3 regions of the Gordonia sp. 852002-10350_SCH5691597 genome follow, and region 2 is predicted to be linked to each of the others. Evidence: predicted binding sites of a transcription regulator. Region 2 holds the regulator's gene; each other region holds the start of a gene.

Region 1 (11,275 bases), on a different contig from region 2:
GGTCGGCCGGGTTGGCACACGGTCGGCTGGCGCGGTGGTCAGGCGGCGTCGGACAAGGGTGGGTCGACGTCGCCGGGCGGGTCGACGCCGCCGAGCCACCAGGGGCTGGCTGGTGGGGCGGGACCTGTAGGTGCGTCTGGGTCTGTGGGTGGCTCGGGGTCGGGTGGGTCAGTGAGGTTCCATTGGATGTCGACCCGCCCGCTGAGGCGCACGGTGTCGCTCAACGGCAGTGCGCCCACCAGTGCGAGCTCAACGCCGGTCAACGTCGGCTCATTCACGCTCGGCGCACCTGGCGTCGAAGGCGGCGACATCATCCAGGCACCGACCGCGTCCGCGACCACCATCTCGGCGTCCGCTGAACCCGAGGCACGCGCGCCGACCTCAGTGTCGGCTGTATCCGAGGCTCGCGCGCCGATCTCGGTAACCGTCGCGCCAACACCGGCCGCGCGTGCTGCGGCGGCGGCTTCGTTGCTGATGTGTTCGGCGGTGAGGTAGTCGTGGAAGTCGGCTTTGACGTCGGCGATGCGGTTGATGCGTTCGGGATTCTCGGGCATACCGGGTTTGGCGTTGAGTCGCCACGCAACACGCCCGGTATCAGGGCCTTCGGTGATCATGCGGGTGGTGAACTGGCCGGGTTTCGGCCCGACCCGCCGATTGTGCACATCACACGCCGGCACCAACTGGTCGATGTCGGTCAAGCCGCCGTCGGCCCAGTCTTTCGCGGCGTGATGCATCTGCACCCGCGACGCGGGTTGATTACAACCCGGTGCCGAACACATCTTCCCGCCCGGTGAGGCGAACGAGGCCAACCGTTGCCCCAACGACGCGATCCGCTTCGACCGACCCAAATACAGCGGGATGCTGGTGTGGTCACCGAACACCGCCAAATACTGACTCGCACCGGCGGAGGCGGCCATCTCGATCACATCCTGGATCGGCAGCAGTGTTCCGGACGTGGTCTGTGCGATCCCTGCTTGTGCTTCCAACTCGTGCAGGCTGGTGGTGACGATCACCTGGATCGGCAACCCCCGATGCGTATTGCCCAACATGCCGGATTCCAACACCTGCCCGAGTAGGGCGGAGAAAGCGTCGTGGTTGCGTTGGGCGGGTGAGCGTTGATCCCGCAACGCCGCCGCGACCTGCTCAGCATTGGCGGTGGTGATCGGCCCGACAGGTGAGTCGGGGTCGTCGGGGTTGTTCATGCCGGGTTTTGCCCACGAGTCCAGCACGGTGTCCAGCCGGGCGCGGGCGATCGGATCGAGATCGGCGGTCAACCGCGACATGAGTTGTGCGTTTTGCCGGTTCACCCACAAGCGGCGTCGACGTTTGCGGTCTTTCGGGTTGGTCAGCGTCCCATCCGGATCCAGATGCGCCAACAATCGTGAACCCAAATTAGTGATTTCGGCGGGCGTGAACTGGACCGCATACCCGGCCATCTGTGCTTCGGCGGCCGCTTTGGTCTCGGCCGACACCTCACCGGGGATCGCTTCGAGCACTTCCAGTACCGCGCGGACGTGTGCTCCGGCGACGCGTCCTTCCACGACGTAGCCGGCCAACGTCGGGCACGCGGGTGGCAGGCGGTCGCCGCAGATTGTGGTGAACGTGCCGGTCGCCGCGATCACCCGATACCTAGCGGCCGGATCACCAATATGCAAACGCTGCCCCATGAAATTCCGGATATCGCGGAAACCCAAACCGTGGGGCAGATCCCGGTCAGACGCTTCCACAATCAAACGGTCCGTGACCGCACCCGCCGTCCGCAGCGCCAACCGTTCCGCCTCAACCGTGGCTTCCACCAGAACGTCGTCGGACACCAACGACACATCCACCGTCGCCAACTCATCCAACACTGCTGCCAGGCGTGACAGTTTCTCCGCGACCACGGCATCCGCCGACCCCACCGCAGCAGAGGCCAACGCAGCAGAGGCCAACGCAGACGACCCCAAAGCCGAAGGCGCGCCACCGGTTCCGCCGTCGCTCGGTTTACTGTTGCTGTTCACGTGCCGCCACCCCCGCCCACGTCGTGTCGAATATGTGTTCTACACTACCCGACAATACGGACACGGTCGAGGAAAAATCGAAAGAAGTTTCGACACCCTGTGATCGGGTCGCCCGGGTCGTATTGCCTCGCTACTGCCGTACTGCCGACGGACCGCATTCGGAAACCAGTGGTGCCGCCGCATATCCTGGACACATCAACCCGACCGATCAGGAGACACCCATGCTCGCCCGAACCGACCTGCGCGGTAGCTCGCCGACGCTCGCTGAGTTGCGTCGCGCGTTGCCCCGTGGGGGCACCGACGTCAATGCCGTGCTGGATACGGTGACGCCGGTGGTGCATGCGATCGCCGACCGCGGCGTCGAGGCAGCACTCGAGTACGGCGAGAAGTTCGATGGCGTGCGTCCGTCGAGTGTCCGGGTTCCCGCCGATGTGATCGCCGATGCCCTGGCGAAACTCGATCCGGCCGTCGCTGATGCGCTGCGTGAGTCGATCACCCGCGCCCGGCTCGTACACGCCGACCAGCGTCGTACGACGTCGCGCACACAGGTCGTCGACGGGGGAGCCGTCAGCGAGAAGTGGATTCCCGTCAGGCGTGTCGGCCTGTACGTACCCGGCGGCAACGCTGTCTATCCGTCGTCGGTCATCATGAATGTCGTCCCTGCGCAGGAGGCGGGCGTCGGATCGCTCGTGGTTGCGTCACCTCCGCAGAAGGATTTCGGCGGTTGGCCGCACCCGACCATCCTCGCGGCGTGCGCACTACTCGGCGTCGACGAGGTCTGGGCCGTCGGTGGTGCGCAGGGCGTTGCGCTCCTCACTTACGGCGGTACGGATACCGACGGTGCGGTCCTCGATCCGGTCGACCTCATCACCGGTCCCGGCAATATCTACGTCACGGCAGCCAAGCGACTGTGTCGCGGACTCGTCGGCATCGATGCCGAGGCCGGACCCACCGAGATCGCCATCCTCGCCGACGATTCGGCAAACCCGTCCTTCGTTGCCGCCGACCTCATCAGCCAGGCCGAGCACGACGTCCTCGCGGCGTCGGTGCTCGTGACCGACAGCGTTGCACTTGCCGATGCCGTCGACGCAGAACTCGACCGCCAGGTCGCCGAGACCAAACACCGCGAGCGAGTCACTACGGCGCTGAGTGGCAAGCAGTCGGGCGTCGTGCTCGTCGACGATGTCGAGGCCGGTCTTGCCGTGGTCGACGCATACGCGGCCGAACACCTCGAGATCCAGACGCGCGACGCCGCGCAGGTCGCCGATCGCGTGCACAACGCCGGCGCGATCTTTGTCGGCGACTTCGCGCCAGTCAGTCTTGGGGACTACTGCGCGGGATCGAATCACGTCCTGCCGACATCGGGTTCGGCCCGGTTCGCGTCGGGACTGTCGGTACAGACCTTCCTGCGTGGCGTGCACGTCATCGACTACGACGAGGCGGCGCTGCGCGACGTCTCCGACCAGGTGGTCACCTTGGCGCAGGCCGAAGACCTTCCGGCACATGGCGATGCGATCACCCGCAGGTTCTCGGGGGCTGTTGCCGAGGCCGCACAGTGACGCCCGCAGCTACAGGCGCTCAAGTACCCGGAGCCCAGATTCCCGGAGCCCAGATCACCGTCGACGATCTCCCGCTTCGCGACAATCTGCGCGGCAAAAGCGCTTATGGCGCACCGCAATTGAAGGTGCCTGTCGTTCTCAACACCAATGAGAACCCGCATCCGCCATCGCCAGAGCTGATCGCCGACGTCGCCGAATCGGCCGGCGCCGCTGCGGCCGAACTGCACCGTTACCCAGACCGTGACGCCGTCGCGCTGCGTAGCGACCTCGCCGCCTACCTGAGCGCAGCCACCGGAACCCGCCTCGGCGTCGAAAATGTCTGGGCGGCAAACGGTTCCAACGAAATCCTGCAGCAGCTCCTGCAAGCTTTCGGTGGCCCCGGTCGTGCGGCGTTGGGCTTCGTGCCCAGCTACTCGATGCATCCGATCATCTCGAACGGCACCGATACCACGTGGCTCGAGGCCAAGCGCAGCTCCGATTTTTCGCTCGACATCGACTACGCGGCCGGCGAGATCTCCGCACGACGCCCCGACATCGTGTTCGTGACGTCTCCCAACAACCCGACCGGAGCGTCGATCTCGAACGACGGGCTGCGGGCGATCGTCGACGCCGCGCCGGGCATCGTGATCGTCGACGAGGCGTACGCGGAGTTCTCCGAGCAGCGCAGCGCTGTCGAGTTGATCGACGAGTTCCCGACGAAGGTCGTCGTCAGCCGCACGATGAGCAAGGCGTTCGCCTTCGCGGGCGGTCGGCTCGGGTACCTCGCGTCGTCGCCGGCAATCGTCGACGCCCTGCAGCTGGTACGGCTGCCGTATCACCTGTCGGTGCTCACGCAGGCCGCTGCGCGAGCGGCGTTGCGCCATGCCGACGAGACGCTTGGCGGAGTCGCGAAGATCATCGCCGAGCGCAAACGCGTCGTCGCCCACCTCGAGAAGGCCGGATTCGACGTCGTCGACTCCGACGCCAACTTCGTGCTGTTCGGCCGCTTCGCCGACGCTCCGGCATCGTGGCAGCGATACCTCGACAACGGCGTGTTGATCCGCGACGTCGGAATTCCCGCGCATTTGCGTGTCACGATCGGATTGGCTGACGAGAACGATGCGTTCCTCGACGTCAGCAGAAAGCTCGCCACCACAGATCTGGAGAAGTCACAGTGACCACCCCGGCACCGCGTATCGCGCGCGTCGAGCGGACGACCAAAGAGTCGTCGATCGTCGTCGAACTCAACCTCGACGGCACCGGCGTGACGGCGATCTCGACGGGCATCCCGTTCTTCGACCACATGTTGACCGCTTTCGGCGCTCACGGCAGCTTTGACCTCACCGTTGAGGCGAAGGGCGACGTCGAGGTCGAGGGGCACCACACCATCGAAGACACCGCGATCGTGCTCGGTCAGGCACTTGGTCAGGCACTTGGCGACAAGAAGGGCATTCGACGCTTCGGCGACTCGTACATCCCGATGGACGAGACGCTCGCGCACGCCGTCGTCGACGTGTCGGGCCGACCGTACTGCGTCCACACGGGCGAACCCGAGCACATGTTGACCGCGGTCATCGGCGGATACCCCGGCGTGGCCTACTCGACGGTAATCAACCGGCACGTCTTCGAGTCCATCGCGCTGAACGCACGTATCGCGCTGCATGTGCGTGTGCTCTACGGCCGCGACCAGCACCACATCACCGAGGCCGAGTTCAAGGCGGTCGCACGCGCGCTTCGTGCGGCGACCGAGGCCGACCCGAGAGTCAGTGGAGTGCCATCCACCAAGGGCGCTCTATGAGTACGACGAACATCGTCGTCCTCGACTACGGCTCGGGCAATCTGCGCTCGGCCCAGCGCGCACTGGAGCGCACGGGCGCCGACGTCACCGTGACCAGCGACTTCACCGCAGCGCTGGAAGCCGACGGATTGGTCGTGCCAGGTGTCGGTGCGTTCGCGGCCTGCATGGACGGGTTGCGCGCGGTCCACGGCGACCGGATCATCGGACGACGCCTCGCGGGTGGACGCCCGGTGCTCGGCATCTGTGTCGGCATGCAGATCCTGTTCGAGCGCGGCGTCGAATTCGGTGTGGAAGCCGACGGCTGCGGAGAGTGGCCGGGAACGGTCTCGCGGCTCGACGCTCCCGTGCTGCCGCACATGGGCTGGAACACCGTCGAGGCTCCGACGGACTCGACGCTGTTCAAGGGAATCGACCCGGGCACCCGCTTCTACTTCGTGCACTCGTACGCGGCGCAGACATGGGAAATGGACAACGTCGGATCGCCACTGGCCGCACCGGCCCTGACGTGGGCCGAACACGGCAGCCGTTTTCTCGCGGCGGTCGAGAACGGCGCGTTGAGCGCCACACAGTTCCACCCCGAGAAGTCGGGCGACGCGGGAGCAGAATTGCTGCGTAACTGGGTCGGGAGCATCGCATGAGCGCGTCCGACGGTGCGCCCGAGCGCCCACACTTCTCCTACGGGCGGTTCGTGACATTCGTCTTGGGTTCCGGAGTGCTCGTGCTGGTGATCGGCATTCCGATCATCCTTGCGCTGGCACACTGGTCACCGGTGGCAGGTTTGTTCGCAGCCCTGCTCGTGGTGCTCGCGATGATCGGGACGATCGGCTGGATGTCGCGACGGATCATCGGCAACTACGAGCGCAGGGTTCGCGCCCTCGACGAGGAAAACCCCGGCCCCTGACCGGCGCGCGACCGCGATCACCCACCGAACATTCCGAGATCACCAGCCCGTACGAGACGTACAGACCCGTACGAGAACAACAGACAGGAAAGACTTCACGTCATGGGGAAGACCCTCGAACTCCTACCAGCCGTCGACGTTGCCGATGGACAGGCCGTTCGGCTCGTCCGCGGTGCGGCGGGCACCGAAACCGCTTACGGCTCGCCCCGCGATGCCGCGCTGGCATGGCAACGCGACGGTGCCGAGTGGATTCACCTCGTCGACCTCGACGCCGCGTTCGGTCGGGGCAACAACCGCGAACTACTCGCCGGTGTGGTGGGCGAACTCGACGTGAAGGTCGAGTTGTCCGGTGGCATCCGCGACGACGAGTCCCTCGAAGCCGCACTGGCGACGGGCTGTACCCGCGTGAACCTCGGTACCGCTGCGCTCGAGAACCCCGAGTGGTGCAGGCGCGCGATCGCCACCTACGGCGACCGTATCGCCGTGGGACTCGACGTCGTCGCAGACGGTGATTCGTATCGACTGCGTGGTCGGGGATGGGTCACCGACGGCGGTGATCTGTGGGAGGTACTCGCGCGACTCGACGGCGACGGCTGCGCGCGCTACGTCGTCACCGATGTCAGCAAGGACGGCACCCTCGGCGGGCCGAACCTCGATCTGCTCTCCGAAGTCACCAAGGCAACCGACGCGCCCGTCGTCGCGTCGGGTGGTGTGTCGGCGCTCGGCGACCTCATCGCCATCGCAGGCCTGGCCGACCAGGGTGTCGAGGGCGCGATCGTCGGCAAGGCTCTGTACGCGGGGCGATTCACCCTGCCTGACGCTTTGGCGGCGGTCGGTAACCTGTGACCACCGGTTCCGGCCTGGATCTGCCCGCACTCCTCGAGGTGGCGGGCAGCATTCTCGACGGTGTGTCCGGCGAGTTCGTCGCCGGACTCGGCGCGCCCAGTGCCGTTGTGAAGGGTCTGACCGACTTTGCGACCCAGGTCGACCTCGACCTCGAACAACGCATCCGACGAGAACTCACCGACCGGACCGGAATCAACGTGCACGGCGAAGAATTCGGCGGACCACCGGTGACCGACGGTGCCGTGTGGGTCCTCGACCCGGTCGACGGAACGTACAACTATTCGACGGGCATGCCGCTCACAGGCATCCTGCTCGGACTGCTCGTCGACGGTGAGGCGGTACTCGGTCTCACATGGCTGCCGCTGACCGGACTGCGCTACGCCGGTCACGTCGGAGGTCCGCTGTACCGCAACGGCGTCCCGATGGCCGCGCATCTTCCGACGACGCTCGCCCAGACGGCCGTCGCGTTCGGACCGTTCAACGTCAGTCACGGCGGTCGCTACCCCGGGGCTCGTCGAGCGCAACTACTCGAAGCGCTGAGCGTGCGAGCGGCCCGACTGCGTATGACGGGCAGCACCGGCGTCGACATGGCGTACGTAGCCTCCGGAATCTTCGGTGCCGCAATAGCTTTCGGTGCACATGCCTGGGACAATGCCGCCGGCGCCGCCCTGGTGCGTGCCGCAGGCGGGCTCGCCACAGACCTCGCGGGCAACCCGTGGACGGCGTCGTCACCGTCGCTGGTGACCGCGATGCCCGACGTGCACCGCGAGCTGATGGCCGTGATCGACGACGTCGGCGTGTGGTCCGGCAGCGACATCACCAGCACCACTACCGACCCCCGCACAGCGCAGCACGGCAGCCCCGAGCGCCCCGGCGCAGACGACAGGACTTCTCGATGACCCTCGCAACTCGCGTGATCCCGTGCCTCGATGTGGACGACGGTCGGGTCGTCAAGGGCGTCAACTTCCAGAATCTCCGCGACGCGGGCGACCCCGTCGAACTCGCCGCGCGATACGACGCCGAGGGCGCCGACGAGTTGACCTTCCTCGACGTCACCGCGTCGAGTTCGGGGCGCGCCACGATGATCGACGTGGTGCACCGCACCGCCGACGCGATCTTCATCCCGCTGACCGTCGGAGGTGGCATCCGCACGGTCGACGACGTCGACGCGATGCTGCGTGCAGGCGCCGACAAGGTGAGCGTCAACACCGCGGCGATCTCGCGCCCCGAGGTGCTCGCCGAGATGAGTCGACGGTACGGATCGCAGTGCATTGTGCTCTCGGTCGACGCCCGAACGGTTCCCGACGACGCAGAGCCGACGCCGTCGGGGTGGGAGGTCACCACACACGGCGGACGCAAAGGCACCGGAATCGACGCCGTCGAGTGGGCGCAGCGCGGTCAGGAACTCGGCGTCGGCGAGATCCTGTTGAACTCGATGGACGCCGACGGCACCAAGCAGGGCTTCGATCTGCGGATGCTGGCCGCGGTTCGCGCGGTGGTCGACGTCCCCGTGATCGCCAGTGGTGGAGCAGGCAAGGCTGTCGACTTCGCGCCAGCGGTGCTGGCGGGCGCTGACGCAGTGCTCGCCGCATCGGTGTTCCACTTCGGTGAGCTCACGATCCCAGAGGTCAAGGGTGCGATGGCAGCAGAAGGCATCGTCGTACGTACCGAACGCGACACGGAAGGGCAGGTCTGATCGCATGGCACTCGCGCCGGAACTGACCGCACAGCTCAAACGCAACGCAGACGGACTCTTCGCCGCCGTTGCCCAGGAACGCTCCACCGGGCAGGTGTTGATGGTCGCGTGGATGGACGACACGGCGCTCGAGCGGACACTCGCGACTCGTCGTGCCACCTACTACTCACGCTCACGCCAGGAGTACTGGGTCAAGGGCGATACCAGCGGACATACACAGTACGTGCACGACGCTCGTCTCGATTGCGACGGCGACACGATCCTGCTGATCGTCGACCAGGTCGGGGCCGCCTGCCACACCGGTAACCACAGCTGTTTCGACACCCCGTCGCTGGCCTTCGACGTCGACGATGACCAGACCGACGACCAGCACGTCGACGAGCGCAGCGAGGACCAGAAAATCGACGGGGCGGGCGCGGCGTCGAGTTGATGCCTGGGACAATCGTCGGGGAGAAGCTCTCCCCACAGCTCCGCACTCCACGAGCTCGAAGGTCGCACGACGCTGCGGCCTCGAACCCGACGCGGACCAGCCGACGGAAGGCGGTGACGCAGTCATGCCACTGATCCAGATCTCGCAGACCCCAGGTCTATCCGACCGGGTCAAGCGCGAGACCATCGCGGCGGTAACCGAGGCGTACGCGAAGGCCACCGGCAAGAACCCGGATTCGGTATGGGTCACCATCACCGAGGTGCCCCGCTCACAGTGGGGCGTCGGCGGCGAGCCCCTCGGATGAGCGGCGAACACACACTCGCGGCCGCGACCGACGAGTCGCGGAGCAGCTCGGCGTCGAATACGAACGCTGATACGACGACGCTCGAGCAGTTCCTCGATCTCGCGTCCGACCATCGCGTCGTGCCCGTGACGCGTAAGGTGCTCGCCGATTCGGAGACGCCGCTGTCGGCGTACCGAAAACTGGCGGGTGAGCGGGAGGGCACCTTCCTGCTCGAATCCGCGGAGAACGGCCGATCGTGGTCGCGGTGGTCGTTCGTCGGCGTCGGCGCGCCGTCGGCACTGACCGTTGTCGACGGCAAGGCCGCGTGGTGGGGGACTGTTCCCGCAGGCGCTCCCGTCGACGGCGATCCACTCACCGTGCTCGCCGAGTCGCTGCGCTTGCTCGCCACGGATCCTTTCCCCGACATGCCGCCGCTGACCGGCGGATTCGTCGGCTTCATGGCGTACGACATGGTGCGCAGACTCGAGCGTCTACCGGAGACAACCGTCGACGACCTCGGCCTTCCCGACCTGATGATGCTGTTGGCGACCGATCTTGCCGCCGTCGACCATCACGAGGGGAGTATCACCCTCATCGCGAATGCGGTGAATTGGGACGGCAGTGCCGAACGTGCCGAGGAGGCGTACGCCGACGCCGTTGCCCGACTCGATGCGATGACGCAGGCGTTGGCCGCACCCGCACCGTCGACCGTGTCGCGCTTCGACAGGCCTGCACCCGATTTCCGCGTGCAGCGCACCCGCGAGGAGTACGGCGAGATCGTCACCGGCCTGGTCCGCGAGATCGAGGCGGGCGAGGCGTTCCAGGTGGTGCCGTCGATGCGCTTCGAGATCGACACGGACGCCGACCCGCTCGACGTCTACCGCATCCTGCGGGCCTCCAACCCGAGTCCGTACATGTACCTGCTGCGCATGCCGGGCGTGGGCACCGACGACAGCGGTGCACCCCGAAAGCCCTTCACGATCGTCGGATCGAGCCCAGAGGCGCTGGTGACGGTGACCGACCGGGTTGCCACGACGCACCCGATCGCCGGCACACGCTGGCGCGGGGCCACCGAGGAGGAAGATCAACTCCTCAGCAAGGAACTCAGCGAGGACGAGAAGGAGAACGCCGAGCACCTGATGCTCGTCGACCTCGGCCGCAACGACCTCGGCCGCGTGTGCGCCCCGGGCACCGTCAAGGTCAGCGACTACCGCCACATCGAGCGGTACAGCCACGTGATGCACCTCGTGTCGACGGTGTCGGGGACGCTGCGCGACGACAAGCATGCGCTCGACGCTGTCACCGCGTGCTTCCCCGCGGGAACGCTGACCGGTGCACCCAAGGTGCGGGCAATGGAACTGATCGAGGCCAACGAGAAGACACGACGTGGCCTGTATGGCGGAATCGTCGGCTACCTCGATTTCGCGGGCAACGCCGACACCGCCATCGCGATCCGCACCGCACTGATGCGCACGGGCATCGCGTACGTGCAGTCGGGTGGCGGCGTGGTGGCCGACAGTGAAGCCGACTACGAGTACAACGAGGCCCGCAACAAGGCCACCGCTGTTCTCAACGCGATCGCGGCGGCCACGACGATGCGTCGCGTCGGCGTGGAGAGTGGCGGCGTGGAGAGTGTCGGCGGGGAGAGTGACCGATGACCGTTCCTGACCCTGAACGAAATCCCAGCGCTGAAGGCCCCGGTGTCGAGGGTGCTGAGGCAGTAAGTGCCGCGGACCGAGAGAAGCAGGCGGCGCGGGCGCAGCGTCGAACAAAGCTCCTCGGG
Region 2 (11,275 bases):
ATCGCCAGGCACACGGCGCCCGCGATGAGGCCGCCGATCAGACCACCGATGAAGCTCGCGCCCACGGCAACCGAGACCAGGCCTGCGACGAAGCCGGGTGCGATACCGGGACGGTCGGCTATCGCGAACGAGATGTAACCCGCGAGGACAGGTACCAGCATGCTCATGGCGAGCGCGCCGATCGCGAAACTGACACCGCCGAGGTACTGGCCGAGACCGCCAGCGGGCAGATCCCAGAGGCTGTTGTGCAGCGCGATGTAGGCGCCGTCGGACAGCGTCTTGGATGAATCGAGTGTCTTGTTGGCGATCTGGTACCCGGCGAGCAGGAAGCCCAACGCGATCAGCAGTCCGCCTGCCGCGACGAACGGGATCATGTAGCTGACACCGGTCATGAGTGCCTGTTGGATCTTTTTGCCGAATGACAGGCTCGACGCCGATCCCTCCGCTGCACCGGCACCGTCGTCCGCCGACCCGTCGACGCGTGCGGCATGCGGACTACGCGACGCCTCCACAGCCTCTGCGATCATCTTGTCGGGTTCGTTGATCGCGCGCTTGACCCCGGACTCGATGACCGGCTTTCCGCTGAAGCGACTCTTGCCCTTCACACCGACGTCGGTGGCGAAGATGACGGCGTCGGCGCCTGCGATGACGTCGGGGGTGAACGGCGTGGTGCCCGACGAGCCCTGCGGCTCGACATGGAAGTCGACGCCTGCCCGCTCCGCGGCGTACTTGAGCGCGTCCGCTGCCATGTAGGTGTGTGCGATGCCGGTGGGGCACGCGGTGATCGCGACGATCGAGGGGCGCTTCTGCGAATCGGAACCACCTAGTGTCTTCGCGGTCTTCGTGCCTGCTGCCGGGACTGCGGCAGCGGCGGCCGCGCCCGCAGCAGGCGCGGCGGATGTCGACGTGGAGCCTGCCGGCGCAGGGTTGATGGCTTCATCCACCAGTTCGACGACGCGCTCGTCACTCGGCGCCTCGCGGAGGGCGGCGACGAAGTCGGGACGCACGAGCGCTCGCGCGAGCGAGCTCAGCAGCTTCATGTGGTCGGAGGCAGCGCCCTCGGGTGCCGCGATGAGGAACACCAGGTCGGCCGGGCCGTCGGGTGCGCCGAAGTCGACCTTGTTCGACAGCCGCGCGAAGGCAAGGCTGGCGGTGGTGACCGATGCGGCGCGTGCGTGAGGAATCGCGATCCCACCGGGTAGCCCGGTTGCCGACTTCGCCTCGCGGGCCAGTGCGGCGCGGCTCAGTTCGGACGGATCGGTCGTGCGCCCGGCCTCGCCGAGATTCTCGGCGAGATAGGTGATGACGGCGGCGGGATCACTGCCTGCGTCGACATCGAGATGCACCGTCGCTGCGGTGATGATGTTGTCGGACATGGGTTTTCCTTCGATTTCTGTGTGGTCCGGAGAGCGAGTGTTCCGGTTCTGGTCGGTGAGCGTCGTGGCGATTCGTGTACAGGAACTGGAGGCTGTGGGGGTCACGTGATCGGGGCGGCTCCTGAGAGTTCGACGACATCGACCGAGTCGACGTCGACCTGTGCCGGAAGTGGCGGCTGCGTCCCTGCCAGCCCGGCGGCCGCCGAGCCGTAGGCGACTGCCGTGCGGAGACGATCGGGTTCGGAGGCGCCCGCCGTGTACGCGATGAGGTACCCGGCCAGCGATGCGTCGCCTGCTCCGACGGTGCTGCGCGGCACGATCGGCGGGGGAGTGGCCAGCCAGCTACCCTCAGCGGTCGTGAGTACCGCACCCGCCGCACCGAGGGTCGCGAGTACCGCTCCCTGCGTGGTGGCGATCAGCGTTCGCGATGCCGTCACGACCGGCAGGTAGTCGCCCGAGGCGACGGCAGCGGCCAGTTCGGCAGGGTCGATACCACTGACCTCGGCGAGTTCTTCGTCGTTGGGTTTGATCAGGTCGACGGGACCCGACATCGCCGCGCCCAGGGGTGCGCCCGACGTGTCGATCGCCACGCGGCGTCCGCTGTCGACGAGGCGGTCGGAGATGCGGCGATACCAGTCGTCGGGAACTCCCGGCGGAATCGAGCCACACAGCGCCACCCACGACGCGTCCTCGACGCCCTCGAGTACGAGCGCTGTCAGTTCGTCGAGTTCTGCAGGCGTGAGGGTGTGACCGGGCGCATTGATCTTCGTGGTCGTCCCGTCGTTCTCGGCCACCGTGATATTGGTTCGGATCTGACCGTCGATGTCGACCGTGCGGTACGGCAGTGCGACGGCGTCGAGGGCCGTGAGCAGCGGGTCGTCGGCGTGCGCGGGTAGTACCGCGACGGTGGGGATGCCGGCTTCCGCGACGACGCGGGACACGTTGACGCCCTTGCCGCCGGGCTCGACCCGGGTGGAGGTACTGCGTTGCACCTCGCCCCGCATCAACGGTCCTGTGATCTCCAGGGTGCGGTCGAGACTCGGGTTGGCTGTGACTGTGAGGATCATGCGATCACGACCTCGATGCCGTGTGCCGAGAGCGCCGCCGAGAACTCGGGGTCGATGCCGTCGTCGGTGATCAGGACGTCCACCTCGTCGAGCGGAGCGAACGAGCTGAAGTCCTCGCGACCCATCTTCGACGAGTCGGCCAGCACCACGACGCGCTGCGCGGCAGCCACGATGGCCGACTTGACCGAGGCTTCTTCCGCGTCGGGGGTGGACAGGCCGTGGCCCTCACTGATCCCATTCGTGCCGACGAAGGCAACAGATGCCCGCATCTTTCCGAGTGCTGCGACGGTCTCGGCGCCGACCGCAGCCTGCGTGAGCCCACGGACCCGACCGCCGACCATGAGCAGGGTGGCCCGTTCGTGTGCGGTGAGGGCCTGCCCGAGCTGGAGGCTCGTCGAGATCACCGTGAGCCTGCGATCGGCGGGCAGCAGCTTGGCGGCCTGGTAGGTGGTGGTTCCGGCATCGAAGATGACCGATCCACCGTCCGAGGGCAGAAACCGAATCGCACCGCGGGCGATCGCTGCCTTCTCTGCGGTGTGGGAGGACTCGCGTTGGGCGAGTCCCAGCTCGTTGACTACCTCGACCGTCCCGGCCTTGACTGCTCCGCCGTGGACGCGCTGCACGCTACCGCTGCGCTCGAGCACTGCGAGGTCGCGGCGCACGGTTTCACTCGTCACGTCGAACCTGTCGGCGAGAGCTGTCACGGATGCGCGACCGTGCGCGCGCACCTGATCGGCTATTGCTCGCTGTCGCTCTTCGGCGTACACCTGTCGACTCCGATCTGTGGTGTGTGGCTCACCTTCCGGCGAACCATCTGTGGGGTCTGTGTTCTGTGGATCTGGCTTCTGCGGATCTGTGTTCTGTGGATCACCGCGTGATTGGTTCTGTGTGGGATTCGATGTTGATATATCTGTGTTTACGCCCGTGTGTGTTGACAAGTCAAGCGTTTCGAGTAACTTTGATCACAGAAATTCACGACGCCGGGTATTCCTCACAGATCACCGCACCCGGCCGATCGACCCGGAAGGCAGCAGACGCAATGGAGAATCACCTGGTAACGGAGAATCGGGTCACCATGAACGGTCAGGGAGAGTTGACGGGAACACCCGTCGTCGCGGGGTTTGCCTACGGGCCGGTGTTGTGGCCGGGTGGGCGCGTCGAGTACGACGAGACGTCACTCGGCACTGATCGCGTCCTCGCCGAGGGCGAGCGGGACACGGAGTCGGAACGTCTCGTCGCCGCCGCGGCAGTCGTCGCGGGCAGACTGCGTGATCGCGCATCACACGCGTCGGGAGCTGCGGCCGAGGTTCTTGCCGCGACCGCCGGGTTGGCCGAGGATCGGGGATGGATCGGTGCGGCAAAGTCCCGTGTCTCGAAGGGGGCGTCGGCACCTGCTGCCGCAGTCGCGGCCACGGCGCAGTTCTCCGAGATGTTCGCCAAACTCGGCGGGTTGATGGCAGAGCGGATCACCGACCTCAACGACGTGCGTGACCGGGTGGTCGCCGAGTTGCTCGGCCGGCCGGAGCCGGGAATTCCGACGCCGAGCCAACCGTCGATCCTCTTCGCGGACGACCTCGCTCCCGCGGATACCGCGGGGCTCGATCCCGCTGTGATCGTCGGGCTGGCCACGCGTCTCGGCGGACCGACCAGTCATACCGCCATCATCGCGCGTCAATTGGGCATCCCGTGCGTGGTCGCCGTGGCTCGATTGAGTGAGATCACCAGCGGCACAATGGTTTTGCTCGACGGCGGTGCGGGGTCGATCACCGTCGAACCGGAGGAGTCCGAGGCGCGCGAACTCGTCGAGCGCAGTGTTGCGGAGGCAGCGCTTGTTGCTGCGTGGCGTGGCCCTGGCCGGACTGCTGACGGCACCGACGTCGCCATCCTGGCGAATGTCGCCGATGGTGTGTCGGCGCGTCGCGCGGCCGATGCGCCGGTCGAGGGGATCGGGCTGTTCCGCACCGAGTTGGCATTTCTCGACCGGGCAGAGGAACCCGATGTCGACGAGCAGACACGTCTGTACCGCGACGTGTTCGAAGCGTTCGCGGGCCAGAAAGTCGTCATCAGAACGCTCGACGCCGGTTCGGACAAGCCGCTGGCCTTCATCGAGCACCCGGACGAGGCGAACCCCGCACTCGGCGTACGCGGTAACCGAATCGGCGATGACCACCCCGAAATCGTGCGAACTCAGCTCGACGCGATCGCGCGCGCGGCAGAAGAATCCGGTACGACGCCGTGGGTCATGGCACCGATGATCGCCACGGCCGCGGAGGCCGCACAGTTCGCCGATCTCGTCCGTCAGCGTGGTCTGACGGCTGGAGTGATGATCGAGATCCCGGCTGCGGCGATCCTGGCGCCGGCGATTCTGGCTGAGGTCGACTTCGTGTCGATCGGAACCAACGACCTCACGCAGTACACGATGGCGGCCGACCGGATGTCGGCAGAACTCGCCGAACTGACCGACCCGTGGCAACCCGCGGTGCTCGCACTCATCTCTCAGGTCGCGACGGCCGGCGCCCAGCAGGGCAAGCCCGTCGGCGTCTGTGGTGAGGCCGCGGCCGACCCGTCGCTCGCGTGTGTGCTCGTCGGACTGGGAGTCACCTCGCTGTCGGCGGCTCCGGCCGCGACAGCAGCAGTCGGGGCGAAGCTGTCGACGGTAACCATGGAGCAGTGCCGGACCGCGGCAGCTGCCGCGCTTGCGACCTCGAGTCCGGCACTCGCCCGACGTGCCGCTGCCGAAAAACTCGACCACTGATATAGGCCCCGCTGGTCAGTGACCTGCGGGGCCAGGTTCAGTGCATCACACCCGACGCATGACCGTCACGACCTTGCCGAGGATGGCGGCGTCGTCTCCGGGGATCGGATCGAAGAGCGGGTTGTGCGGCATCAGCCAGACGTGGCCGTCTTTGCGTTTGAAGGTCTTCACCGTCGCCTCGCCGTCGATCATCGCTGCGACGATGTCGCCGTTGTCGGCGACGTTCTGCTGACGTACGACGACCCAGTCGCCGTCGCAGATCGCGGCGTCGATCATCGATTCGCCGACGACGCGGAGCAGGAACAACGAGCCCTCACCGACGAGCTCACGCGGGAGCGGAAAGACGTCTTCGACCGCCTCCTCCGCGAGAATCGGACCGCCCGCCGCGATACGGCCGAGTACCGGAACGAACGTGGGCGTCGGGAGATCTCCGTTGATGGCATCGGAGTGCGGTGCGTCGGGAGCCTCGGAGACGTTGACCGCTCGCGGACGGTTGGCGTCCCGTTTCAGCAGGCCCTTGCGCTCGAGGGTGCGCAACTGGTGAGCGACCGATGAGGTGGAGGTGAGGCCGACGGCGTCGCCGATCTCTCGAATGCTCGGCGGATATCCACGCTCGCGTACCGACTTTCGGATCACATCGAGGACGTCACGCTGGCGACCGGTGAGTGTGGCCTCGGCGACGGCCGGATGGATCGGTGCCTCCTCGCCGCCTTCGCTCTTCTTTCCCTCGACGCTGCGACCGTTGCCCTTGGGCGACGACGGGCTGCGTCGTGACTTCTCTGTCATCGGTTCCGTCCTTCCTGATCTTGAAGCGGCTGCTGTTGTGAACTGGCTGCTGTTGTGAAGCGGGGTGGGTGCGTCTTTCTTCCATCGTCTGGCGCCGACAGTAGCGGAGGCCACGGACAACATCAAACATTTGTTCGACGTGTCGCAGGACTTTGTCGGACCCCTCTGGTAGAACTCGAACATCAGTTCATCGAACGCTTGATCGACCATTGGAGGTAGCGATGACCAGCCTGATGACAAACCCGGTGACCCGCTCGGTTCCCAGCACGTCGAGTGCATCCGTGGCAACACCGCCGACCGCCCGATCTGCACCCCCTCGACCTGAACAAACGCCTCGTTCCCGGGTTCACCGCGCCACGGTGGTCAGTGGACGCGCGCCGTCGAATGCCGTCCGTAGCGAAGAGCTGCGTGTGGCGGGACGTGTTCGAACAAGTGAGGTCCGACGGGCAGCCGGCGCAGACGTCTCGCCGCAGCGTCGACATCGGATCACGTTCGATCACGGCACCTCTACGCGTCCCGCAGGCACGCGATGCGCCGGTGGCGTCGGCGAGCTGGTGGCGGCCCGTCGACGACGGGCTGCGATATTGGCGGTGCTCGCGGGAATCGGTTTGGCACTGACCGTGTGGGTGGTCGGGACCATCGGTGCCGACTACCAGCGGGCGAGCATGCCGGCTTCGACCTCTACGCAGGTGGTCCATGTGCGTTCCGGCGAATCGCTGAGCTCGATCGCGGCGCGGGTCGCGCCCGATATGCCGCGTCAAACCGTGATCGACGAGATCATCGACCTCAACGATCTGCCGTCGAGCGGGCTGCGCGTTGGCCAACCGCTTGTCACACCCGCGTACCGCTAAGCGCTGGCGGTATTCTCGATGTCACAGGGTCCAGTCGGAAACCGACACGGTCACCGCTGCGGTCTCGCTTCCGCCGGTCGTCAGACGATCGGACCACGCCAGACCGACGGAGCCGCTGCGTCCCGAGATTCGCACGAGGACTACATGCGCTGCCCGTTTTGCAAGAACGAAGACACCAAGGTCGTCGATTCGCGTGTCGCCGATGAGGGGCAGGCAATCCGCCGACGTCGCGCGTGCAGCGAATGTGGGCGACGTTTCTCCACGGTCGAGAGTGCTGTTCTGGCAGTCGTGAAGCGAAACGGAGTGACCGAGCCGTTCAGCAGAGAAAAGGTGATGCGCGGGGTGCGCCGCGCATGCCAGGGACGTCACGTGAACGAAGACGATCTCGCACAGTTGGCTCAGCAGGTCGAAGACGCTGTCAGGTCGTCGGGTTCGGCTGAGATCCCCAGCAACGAGGTCGGTCTGGCCATTCTCGGCCCGCTGCGCGACCTCGACGAGGTGGCATATCTACGTTTCGCCTCGGTCTATCGCTCGTTCGATTCGCTCGAAGACTTTCAACGCGAGATCGACGACCTCCAGGGCAACCTCACCGGTTCCCACGAAGGCGCAGACGACCTCGACACCCCGCCCGCCGTCGACTCAGCGACGACTCCACCGCGTCCGGTGTCAACCGAGTCGGTCAAGAGCTCGTAGCGCGCGTTTCTCCGAAATGGGATAGGCGGTCCCGAGCTTCTGGGCGAAGAGGCTGACCCGAAGTTCCTCGACAATCCACTGCGCTTCCTCGCTGACGGCGTCTCGGCGCGATTCGGGGAGCTGTGTCAGGCGCTGGTTCCACCGCTCGGTGACTCTGTCGATGGCGGCCATTCCATCGCGGTCGCGAAGGGCCGCGGCAGGAAGTTGCTCGAGACGCTGCCGTGCGGCGGTCAGGTATCGCGGAACGTGCTGCAGGTGTTCGCGCGCCGTGGCCAGGACGAATCCGTCGAAGACCAGGTTGTTGAACTGTTCGGCGACGTCGTCGCATGCTGTTTGACCCGAATGGCGGTCGATCTCGGCACGTAGGGGAGCCACCTCGCGCAAGACCTCGACGGCGAGTGCGAAGTACTCCGGCGCCGCTGCCGATACGCGCGGTCGCAGTGTCGAGACGAGTTCGTCGAAGGCCGACGGCGTGCGGATCGAGCCCAGATCGACTGCTGCGGGCGCGATGTCGCGAATCGCCCTGCGGGTGCAGTCGGAATACAGCGCGTCGGGCGACGCGTAGGGACTCTGACTCATGGCCAGTCGATCGGCCGGGTCGAGCCCGGCGCTGATCTTGCGCGAGAGCGGCGCGATCGCATGGTCGAGCAGTTCTATGACGGCACCGTGCAGTTGCACACGTCGCTGTGCGTCCGACGTCGCGAGCGTCCGTGCCACCCCACGGTTGCGCTCTCCAGCGACGACCTCGAGTGATGGATAGCGTGTGATCTGTTGTCCGGCAACCGTATCGACGCTCGACTCGGCAAGTGTTCCGATTCCGTCGGCCGTCCACGTCGGGTACACCCGACGCGGCGTCGGCGCAGGCGCGTCACCCTCGATACGTCGGCGGAGGTCGGCGAGGGATTTGCCGGTGGCGACCGACTCCTCTCGCTCGTCGATCACGACGAAGTTCATCCGAAGGTAGGCGGGGAGTCGCTCGGGAGCGAAGTCGTCGGCCGCAATCGTCTGCCCGGTGATCGTCGACAGTTCACGCGCGAGGCCGGTGGTGAGTGGCTCTCGGCGTGGGGTGAGGCGAGACAGCGCGAGATCGGCGAATCGTCCGGCGGGGGCCATCGTTTTGCGGATGGTCTTGGGCAGTGTCTTGATCAACTCGGTGGCGAGTTCGCTACGCATTCCCGGGACCAGCCAGTCAAAACCAGCAGGACGTACGTGTCGCAACAGTGGACGCGGAATGAGCACGGACACACCGTCATCGGGCGCGCCGGGCTCGAACCGGTATCGCAGGCGGTAGCGGGTATCGCCCTGTTGCCACTCGCCGGGATAGTCGGCATCGGCGACGTGGACGTCGGCGGCGACGTCCTTCGGGGTGAGGTCGAGCAGCGCCTGGTCGGCTCGGCGCGCCTTCTTCCACCAGGTGTCGAAGTGGCGTGCCGAGGTGACCTCGGCGCCGATGCGATGGTCGTAGAAGTCGAACAGTTGGTCTTCGGTGATCACCACGTCGCGGCGTCGAGCGCGGTGTTCGACTTCGGCGGCGTCGGACAGGAGTGCCCGATTGCGTTCGAAGAACGGATGATTGGTCTTCCAGTCGCCTTCGACGAGCGCGTGCCGGATGAACATGTCACGCGCGGCTGCGGGGTCGATGGGGCCGTAGTCGACGCGGCGTCGGGCCACCAACGGGACGCCGTAGAGCGTCGCACGTTCGTATGCCATCGTGGCACCGCGCTTCGACGACCAGTGCGGCTCGCTGTATGTGCGTTTGACCAGGTCGCCTGCGAGTCGCTCGGCCCACAGCGGGTCGATTCCCGCGACGGTGTGCGCGAAAAGTCGTGACGTTTCCAGGATCTCGGCAGCCATCAGGAATGCGGGCGGCTTCTTGGAGAGTGACGAGCCGGGAAAGATCATCAGCGTCGTGTTGCGTGCGCCGGTGTACTCCCGACCCTCGGCGTTGCGGGCGGCGATGTTGCTCAGGAGCCCGGACAGTATCGCCTGGTGGATCGCATCGGTGTGGTGTGACTCCGCGGGCTCAGCAGAATTCTTCGACGTCCCAGATTCTTTCGTCGACCAGCCGAGATCGTCGACGATGCGCCGTAGCTGTCGGTGCAGATCCTGCCATTCGCGGATGCGGAGGTAGTGGAGGAACTCGCGCTCGCAGGTGCGGCGGAACTGGTTGCCGGACAGCTCCTGTCGCTTCTCCTGCAGGGAGCGCCACAGTGCGAGGTAGCCCATGAAGTCGGACCCTGGCACGACGAACCGTTTGTGCGCGGCGTCGGCAGCCTCGCGGTGATCGCCGGGCCGCTCACGAACGTCGGGAATCGACAGTGCGGCGGCGATGACCAGAACGTCGTCGAGACAACCGGATTCGTGCGCGGCGATCAGCATGCGCGCGACCCTCGGCTCGACCGGGATACGCGACATCGTGCGTCCGACAGGTGTCAACCGCGGCGTGGTGTCGGTCTTGTCGGTCGTCGTGATTGCGCCGAGCTCGGTGAGAACCCCGATGCCGTCGCGGATACCGCGTGCGTCGGGAGGTTGGACGAAGGGGAAGTCGGCGATGTCGCCGAGCCGCAGCGATGCCATCTGCAAGATGACCGACGCGAGGTCGGTGCGGAGAATCTCGGGGTCGGTGAAGGCGGGGCGGGCGTCGAAGTCGGCCTCGCTGTACAGGCGGATGCAGATGCCGGGGGCGACTCGTCCGCAGCGCCCGGCGCGCTGGCGGGCGCTCGCCTGCGAGATCGGTTCGACCGGGAGTCGATGGATCTTGGTGCGCGCCGAGTATCGCGAGATACGTGCGGTACCCGTGTCGATCACGTAGCGGATGCCAGGGACCGTCAGCGACGTCTCGGCGACGTTGGTGGACAACACGATTCGATTGCCGCGTGACGGTGTGAACACCTTCTGTTGTTCGGCGATCGACAATCGTGCGTACAGCGGAACCACTTCGGCGCCTGCCGCGACTCGTCGGGACAGCGAGTCCACCGCCTCACGGATGTCACGCTCGGTGGGCAGAAATACCAGGATGTCGCCACCGGCGTTGCTGCGTCCCCACAACTCGTCGATGGCGGCGTCAATGCCCTGGATCTGGTCGAGGTCAGCGTGCTCGCCGCCACCGCGTTCGTCACCCGTGTCGGGGCCGTCGGAGGAGACGAGGGGGCGGTAGCGGACGTCGACGGGATACGCCCGCCCCGACACCTCGAGGACGGGTACCTCGGCGTCGGGCGTGGTGAAATGCCGCGCGAACCTGTCGGGTTCGATCGTCGCCGACGTGATGATGAGCTTGAGGTCGGGGCGACGGGGGAGCAGTCGGTGCAGGTACCCGAGGATGAAATCGATGTTCAGGCTTCGTTCATGCGCCTCGTCGATGATCAGCGTGTCGTAGGCGCGCAGCATCGGATCGGTGGCGATCTCGCGCAGGAGGATGCCGTCGGTCATCACCTTGACGAGGGTGTCGGCGCCGGAGCGGTCGGAGAACCTCACCGAGTACCCCACGGCATCGCCGATCTCGGTGTTCGTCTCGTCGGCGATACGCCGTGCCACCGAACTCGCGGCGATACGCCTCGGCTGGGTGTGACCGATGGCGCCGCGCACGCCTCGGCCGAGTTCCAGGCAGATCTTGGGAAGCTGGGTGGTCTTGCCCGATCCGGTTTCGCCCGCGATCACCACGACCTGGTGAGCGGCGATCGCGGCAGCGATTTCGTCGCGGGCCTCCGAGACCGGCAGCTCCGGTGGGAACTCGAGCACCGGAACGGA
Region 3 (6,953 bases), on a different contig from region 2:
CGGTGGACGCAAGAAGTGGGAGCTCGACGGCCGCCCGCTGTCGACCGACGCTGTCTCGCGCCCCGCGACCGAGTACAAGGCCGCCGATCCCGACAACTCGATCCGCGCCTTCCGCGACGAGGTCGTCGACGCCATCGGCGTGAAGAACCTCGTCGACGTGCGTAGCCCTGACGAGTTTTCCGGCAAGATCCTGGCTCCCGCGCACCTCCCGCAGGAGCAGAGCCAGCGTCCCGGCCACATCCCCGGCGCCATCAACGTGCCGTGGAGCAAGGCTGCCAACGAAGACGGCACCTTCAAGTCCGACGACGACCTCGCCGAGCTGTACAAGGAAGCGGGCCTCGACGGCTCGAAGGAGACCATCGCGTACTGCCGTATCGGTGAGCGCTCGAGCCACACCTGGTTCGTGCTGCAGGAGCTGCTCGGACAGACGAATGTGAAGAACTACGACGGCAGCTGGACCGAATACGGTTCGCTGGTCGGCGTTCCGGTTGAACTGGGAGAAGGAAAGTAAGTATGTGTGCTGCACCCAAGCAGGGACAGAAGTTGCCCGCGGGCGTCGACGTCGAGAAGGAGACCGTCCTGACCGGACAGGTCACCGACGCCTCCGGTAACCCGGTGGCGGGAGCGTTCGTGCGACTGCTCGACTCGACCGGTGAGTTCACCGCCGAGGTCGTCGCAAGCCCCACCGGCGATTTCCGCTTCTTCGCCGCCCCCGGCACCTGGACGCTGCGCGCCCTGTCGTCGGTCGGCAACGGCGACGTGACCGTCAGCCCCGAGGGCCCCGGCGTTCACGACAAGGACATCACCGTCTCGAAGTAGACAGAAGAGTCGCAATCTCGAAGTAGCGCAACGCTTTTGAGGCTGCTGATTCGCAGATCAGGCCCGGTCACCCGCAGGGTGGCCGGGCCTGTTTTTTCGGCGGATAGGTCGATGCGTACCGCGTGCAGTCGGGGCACCGGCTGAGCAGATCATGCCTGCAACCGATGACGTGTTCGAGGAAACTCTCCGCGTCCGCCAGCTGGGCGCGTTGTGAACGTATCCATCGGAGCTTCTGCTCGATCAGTTCCGTGCGACCTTCTTCGTCGCGGTGCAGCACCAGCCGGATGTCGGCAAGACTCATGCCGACGCTCTGGCAGGCCTGAACTATGCGGATGCGACGAATGTGCTCCTCCGTGTACAAACGGTGGCCCGACGCTTCGCGATCGGGTACGACCACACCGAGGTCGTGCCAGTGCCGTAGCACGTGGTCGTCGACGCCGACTCGCCTCGAAGCCTCTCCGATCTTCACTTTCCGCCCGACCTTCCGTCTTGACCTCAGGTCAACCTGAGGTTTTACCTTGTCGCCATGATGACACACGATTCTCTGCCACCCGCTTCGATCGTCACCGTGAACGGAACCTCCATCGCGACAAGGACTCTCGAGCCCCCAACGGCCTCGGCGGGCGACATCGTGCTGTGCCACGGCACGCCATGGTCGTCACAGGTCTGGACCAGCGTTGCCACCGACTTGAGTCGCGACTACCGAGTATTTCTCTGGGATATGCCCGGCTATGGCGAGTCGGAGAAGAGCGCGGCAGTCACGACCGACTTGGCCGCGCAAGCCGTACGACTGGGCGCGCTCATCGAGTTGTGGGGACTGCAGCGGCCGCATGTCGTTGCGCACGACATCGGCGGCGCCGTCGCACTCCGCGCACATCTGCTCAACGGCGTCGAGTACGCAGACGTGTTCCTCTGGGACGTCGTCACCGTGGACCCGTGGGGTTCGCCCTTCTTCCGGCTGGTTGCCGAGAACGCACATGTCTTCGAGCAACTCCCGGCACATCTACATGCAGCACTGGTCAAGGAATACATTGCCGCAGCAGCCTTTCGGCCGTTATCCGACGAAGACGTCGAGGCGCTCGCCTCCCAGTGGCTCGGCCCCATCGGACAGGCGGCGTTCTACCGGCAGATCACAGCACTCAGCGCAGCGGACACCCGCCCTGTGGCGAATCGATTGGAAGCCACCCGCAGCCCGGTTCGTATCGGCTGGGGTCGGGATGATCCGTGGATACCGCTGCGGCAGGCCTATGAACTCCAGTCCAGATTCCCCGATCACCCCGAGGTTGTCGTCCTCGACGACGTCGGACACCTCACGCCCGTCGAAGACCCGTCTGCGGTGACGGCGGCCGTTCGCGCATGGCTTGCGCGGCAACCGGCCCCACCGCGCCGTCGCCGCGTGGGCCATGGTCGGGGCCGACCCCCATCATCGCCGTCGCGGCCCAGGGCGGACGCGACACGGCACAGTGATCCGACTCGACGGCGCGGGCGCCAAGCGACACAGCCGAGTGTGGTCGACCTCAGTGAACTACCGCCCGCGCATCGGAGTTAGAATCTAGCCGTGGTCATCTTCTTCGAAATCTTGCTGGTCCTCGCGGCCGTCCTGATCACCTGGTTTGCGCTGTACGTGCTCTACCGACTGGTCACAGACGAATCGTGACCTCCCCGGAGGACGCACAGCCCGACGACGCCGTCGCCGCCCGTAGATCAGGCGACGAGGCGATCAGCCAGGCCGATTCGCGCGCTGCAGAGTCAGGCAGCCGCGAACGCAACGTACCCGCGTGGGACGATCTGCCGCTCAAGCCCGATACCGCCAACCTGCGGCTCGGCGCGGACCTCCACCAGGGACTTCTCGCGTTATTACCTCTCGTGGGAGTGTGGCGTGGCGAGGGTGAGGGACACGATCCCGTCACCCACACCGACTACCACTTCGCCCAGCAGATCGTTGTCAGTCATGACGGGCAGAACTTCCTGAACTGGGAGTCGCGCTCCTGGGTCATCGATGAGGACGCCAACTTCCTGCGTCCCGACCAGCGTGAAACCGGCTACTGGCGCATCACCGAGGACGACTCCATCGAACTTCTCCTCGCCCACGCCGAGGGCTGGGTCGAGCTGTTCTACGGCCGGCCGCTGAACCAGACGTCGTGGAATCTCACCACCGACGCCGTCGTGCGCTCGGAGACGAGCTCCCCAGCGGGCAACGCCAAACGCCTTTACGGCATCGTTCCCGACGGCGACCTCGCCTACGTCGAAGAACGTGTCGATTCCGACGGCGACCTCACGCCCCGCCTTTCCGCCAAGCTGCGTCGTTTCGTCGGATAGTCAGACCGCGATGCTGCGGCAGCCGGCTGATCGTCGAACCGGCTGCCCATCACCCACGCAGTTGCGGCGGCGGACCGTCGAAGAAGAACTGGAGCGCGAGCGGGCCGTCGTCGATGATCTCTCCCATGAGGACCGGGCGCCCGCCTCGACGCTCGCCCTGCAGGATGTGGAACTCGCTGTCGGGCAGGATGCGCGACGAACCGCTCGGCAGATAGGTGAACAGGGCACCGTCGGTGCCGCAGAGACCTGAGGTCGACAGGATCGCCAGGTCGGCGAGGCCCTCGTTAAGCAAGACCAGGTGACCTGTGGTGGCACCAGCGATTCCGAGTCGGCTGTAGCCGAGGTTCTCGACAGTCCCGATGATCCAATTGGTCGGCCCGTCGTTGGTCCACTCCGGATCGTCGGCGGTGAGGTAGCGGCGACGCACTGCCGCAGTGCGATTCGACGATGCGTGCATACGCGTGTGGAGAGATCTGACCGCGCTGGTTGTTCTCATCATCGGCCTCCTGGCTGTCACGAATCACGGCTAACGAGTGCTTCTGACACGAAGTTCACTCCTCGGCATCGGCAGCCGCATGCGTAATCCACTACTCGTTGTCGGAATTGCCCGACAACCCGATGCAGCCGCACTACCTCAGATCGTGAAACACCCCGACGATGAAAGGCCCCCAGACACGGAACGACCCCCGCATCACCCGTCAGGGACGGGCACATCGGCCGGACGGCCGGATGCGGGGGTCGGGTGACCATCTGGTATTCGCCAACGAGCACAAGTGCCGGCGAAAGTGCCTAAGTCACAGGCGGTCCGCCGTTAGCGGATGGCCACCTCACGTGTCCGTATGTCATACAACTTCAGACCACCTCCTTTCTCGTGTACGACCGAACGTACGCCCGCCCCGAGGTGCTCGCAACGCCTTTTTCGATGCGCATACCGCGGTCGGATCTTCGGTGAGATTTTTTGTCAGACCTCGAATGTATGTTTGGTTCATGTCCTTGGAAACCACTCTCGACGCCGACGCAGCAGCGCCCGGCGCGTCGTCTGATGCCGGGCTCTTCGGCGCGCCGACGATGCCGCCGATCGTCGAGCAGATGTGCGAGGACGAGGAGCTGTCGAAGACCGATCTGGTCGAGATCATCGCGCACTGCGCGTCGGTGCGCGCCAGTGCCGATTATCGAATGCTGCAGGCTATCAGTCTGATTCACGAAGAGCACGAGGAAGACTACGGCTCAGAAATCGGCGAAGCGCACCCCGGTCCCGTTGCCTCTCCGGAGGATCTGCACGCGCTGACCACGCTCGCCAGATCCGGTGGTGACCCGCGCGCCCGGTTCGGTCCGGACGGACTCGAGCGCACCATCGCCGACGTCGGCGCGGTCCTCTCGGTCTCGCCCGCCAGGGCACGTGAGCTGATCACCGCCGGGCATGCCGTCCGCTATCGCCTGCCGCTCACCGGATCGGTGCTCGCGTGCGGACGTCTCGACCTGCCCCAGTTCCTCGTCGTCCTGTCACGCACCGCTCTGTGCGGACCCGACACCATCGCCGACGTCGACTCCCGAATCGCCTCGGCACTGCTGGCGCGCGACAAGATGTCGACGACACGACTCAAGGCACTCGTCGACAGCGTCGTCGCACAACTCGACCCTCCCGCGGTCAAGAGGCAGCGCGAGCTCGTCGACCACGACCGCGACGTGCAGGTACGGCCTGACCGGCACCAGCCGGGACAGTCCCGCATCAGCGGCACGCTGCCCATCGAGTCCGGTGTCATGATCAATGCCCGGCTCAACTCGATGGCCGACGCCGTCCACGACGCCGACCCGCGCACTCACGCACAACGTCGAGCCGACGCGCTCACCGCCTTCGCGCACGGCGAGAGCCACCTCACCTGTAGATGCGAGGCCTGCGCTGCGGCGGCCGAGGTCGCCGAGTCCGCCGGCGAACCGTCCCACGACCTGCCCGACCACGCCGCCGCACCGGCACCATTGGTCCCGCCTTCGCCGAGAGCGGTCATCCACGTCGTCGTCAACGAATCCACCATCAATGGCCACGACGACATGCCCGGATTCATCGACGGACACGGCGTCGTCGATGCGGAGACGATCCGAAAGCTACTCACGGACGCCGAGATCGACTTCCTGGATCCCGCGGCGATCAACGAGCGCGCCGCCTCATCGGCACTGCGGTACACGCCGAGCAAGAAGCTCGACGCCCTGATCCGCTCGGGCGAGCTGTGCTGCACATTCCCCGGGTGCAGCAACCCGGTATGGCGCGCCGACGTCGACCACGGCGAGGCTTTCAACCGCAGCAACCCGCAGGCCGGAGGCGCCACAGTTGCGGCAAACCTCAAGCCGCTGTGCAGGTTTCACCACAGGATCAAGACCTTCGGCAACTGGCGCGACCTGCAGACCGTGATGGGGACAACTCTGTTCGTCTCCCCCACCGGGCACACCTTCGTCGGCAATGCGTTCACGGGCTTCAACCTCTTCCGAGGCTTGCACAGGCAGAAGCCACCCGATCACCCTGCCAATCGACGAATCAACGCCGCACACGACGCCAAGCGGCGTCGAGCAGAGCGTGCCGAAAAACGTTGGAACGACGAGAACCCGCCGCCCTACTGAGCACTCGCCTACCGGGCACTCGCCTACTGGCACTCGCCACACCTACTGGGAGCCGACCGGTTCCCATTCGATCCGCACGAAGTCAGCAGACTCCGCGCGGGGTGGCTGGTGCGTCACGACCACCACGGTCCGCTCGGGACCGAACATGCCTCCCACCGGCGTCAGCAGGCGGGCCAGCAACTGCTCTGCGTCCGCGGCGTCGAGGTGTTCGGTCGGCTCGTCGAGCAGCACCACCGGTGCCCGGTGCAGCAGTGCACGGGCAAGCAACAGTCGACGACGCTGCCCGCCGCTGATCGCCTCCGCCCCACCGGTCAGCACCGTGTCGAGGCCGTCGGGCAGACCTGCCACCCAGTCGCCGAGGCCGACGGTCGCCAGCGCCTCGCGCATCTCGTCGTCGGTCACGTCGCCACGGGCCACGCGCAGGTTCTCGCCGAGCGTCGTCGAAAAGGTGTGCGCTTCTTCGGCGAAATAACATGCGGCCGAGCGCAATGCGACCGGCGCACCGTCCTGAGCGGTCGCAGTCACCGAACCGGCACGCGGCTCGAGCAGACCGGCGATGGTCAGCAGCAGCGTCGACTTTCCTATGCCGCTCGGGCCGACAACGGCAAGCCGCGATCCCGGCGAAAGAACCTGGGAGATGCCCTCGTCTGGGCCGAGCGTCGGCGGTGTGCCGTCGGCCGTCGCGGGCCATCCCCACCTCAGTTGATCGAGCGTCATCGTCACCGGCCCTGCGTATACCGGCACGTCGATGTCGTCGGCGCTATCCGCAGAAACTTCGACCTGGGCACCTTCGGCACGGGCACCGTCGACCAGCGCCATCACGCGCGCCGCGCTCTGGCGGCTGCGCTCCAGTTGGATGCCCGCCTCGGTCAGCGGTGCCGTCGACTCGAATGCCGAGAGCGGCAACAGGATCAGCACGCCGAGGATCATCGGGGTCAGTCCGTGTCCGCTCGCGACGTCGGCGAGGGAGCCCGACGTCGACGAAGCCAGGTGGATACCGATCAAGCACGCGGCCAGCAGCGAGACCCCCAGCGAAAGCGGCGTGGCCGCGGCTGCCAGTGACTGAACGCGCACACCACGATCGGCAGCAACGATGGCGTCCTCGTCCGCGACACGGGCGTCGGCCAACACCGCGTCACGACGCCGTCCGACGATCAGCTCCGGCGCGTGCCAGAGCGCGGTGGACGCGGTGTCGGCGGCTC

What was found. The regulator LexA, encoded in region 2, represses DNA repair genes until DNA is damaged. The targets are predictions, from matches to a motif close to CGAACANNTGTTCG.
Region 1: a site for LexA is predicted at 2,028-2,041, ahead of A5777_RS17835 (HNH endonuclease signature motif containing protein). Genes of this name have one in related genera too.
Region 3: a site for LexA is predicted at 4,108-4,121, ahead of A5777_RS03865 (HNH endonuclease signature motif containing protein). Genes of this name have one in related genera too.

Annotation. Positions count from the first base shown of each region.
Region 1 is NZ_LZMO01000240.1:72,557-83,831, reverse strand. Features, by position in the region: gene A5777_RS17835 (HNH endonuclease signature motif containing protein) at 39-2,000, opposite strand; gene hisD (histidinol dehydrogenase) at 2,222-3,559, shown strand; gene A5777_RS17825 (histidinol-phosphate transaminase) at 3,556-4,716, shown strand; gene hisB (imidazoleglycerol-phosphate dehydratase HisB) at 4,713-5,336, shown strand; gene hisH (imidazole glycerol phosphate synthase subunit HisH) at 5,333-5,974, shown strand; gene A5777_RS17810 (hypothetical protein) at 5,971-6,237, shown strand; gene priA (bifunctional 1-(5-phosphoribosyl)-5-((5-phosphoribosylamino)methylideneamino)imidazole-4-carboxamide isomerase/phosphoribosylanthranilate isomerase PriA) at 6,340-7,083, shown strand; gene A5777_RS17800 (inositol monophosphatase family protein) at 7,080-7,982, shown strand; gene hisF (imidazole glycerol phosphate synthase subunit HisF) at 7,979-8,779, shown strand; gene hisI (phosphoribosyl-AMP cyclohydrolase) at 8,784-9,209, shown strand; gene A5777_RS17785 (tautomerase family protein) at 9,334-9,513, shown strand; gene A5777_RS17780 (anthranilate synthase component I) at 9,510-11,150, shown strand; gene A5777_RS17775 (TIGR02234 family membrane protein) at 11,147-11,275, shown strand, end outside.
Region 2 is NZ_LZMO01000185.1:15,112-26,386, forward strand. Features, by position in the region: gene A5777_RS13030 (PTS fructose transporter subunit IIABC) at 1-1,376, opposite strand, end outside; gene A5777_RS13035 (1-phosphofructokinase family hexose kinase) at 1,478-2,443, opposite strand; gene A5777_RS13040 (DeoR/GlpR family DNA-binding transcription regulator) at 2,440-3,210, opposite strand; gene ptsP (phosphoenolpyruvate--protein phosphotransferase) at 3,483-5,198, shown strand; gene lexA (transcriptional repressor LexA) at 5,244-5,984, opposite strand; gene A5777_RS13055 (LysM peptidoglycan-binding domain-containing protein) at 6,395-6,835, shown strand; gene nrdR (transcriptional regulator NrdR) at 6,980-7,528, shown strand; gene hrpA (ATP-dependent RNA helicase HrpA) at 7,502-11,275, opposite strand, start outside.
Region 3 is NZ_LZMO01000055.1:808-7,760, forward strand. Features, by position in the region: gene A5777_RS03835 (sulfurtransferase) at 1-511, shown strand, start outside; gene A5777_RS03840 (DUF1416 domain-containing protein) at 514-819, shown strand; gene A5777_RS25635 (helix-turn-helix domain-containing protein) at 887-1,462, opposite strand; gene A5777_RS03850 (alpha/beta fold hydrolase) at 1,346-2,368, shown strand; gene A5777_RS03855 (FABP family protein) at 2,473-3,138, shown strand; gene A5777_RS03860 (hypothetical protein) at 3,188-3,634, opposite strand; gene A5777_RS03865 (HNH endonuclease signature motif containing protein) at 4,126-5,751, shown strand; partial or broken gene cydC (thiol reductant ABC exporter subunit CydC) at 5,794-6,953, opposite strand, start outside.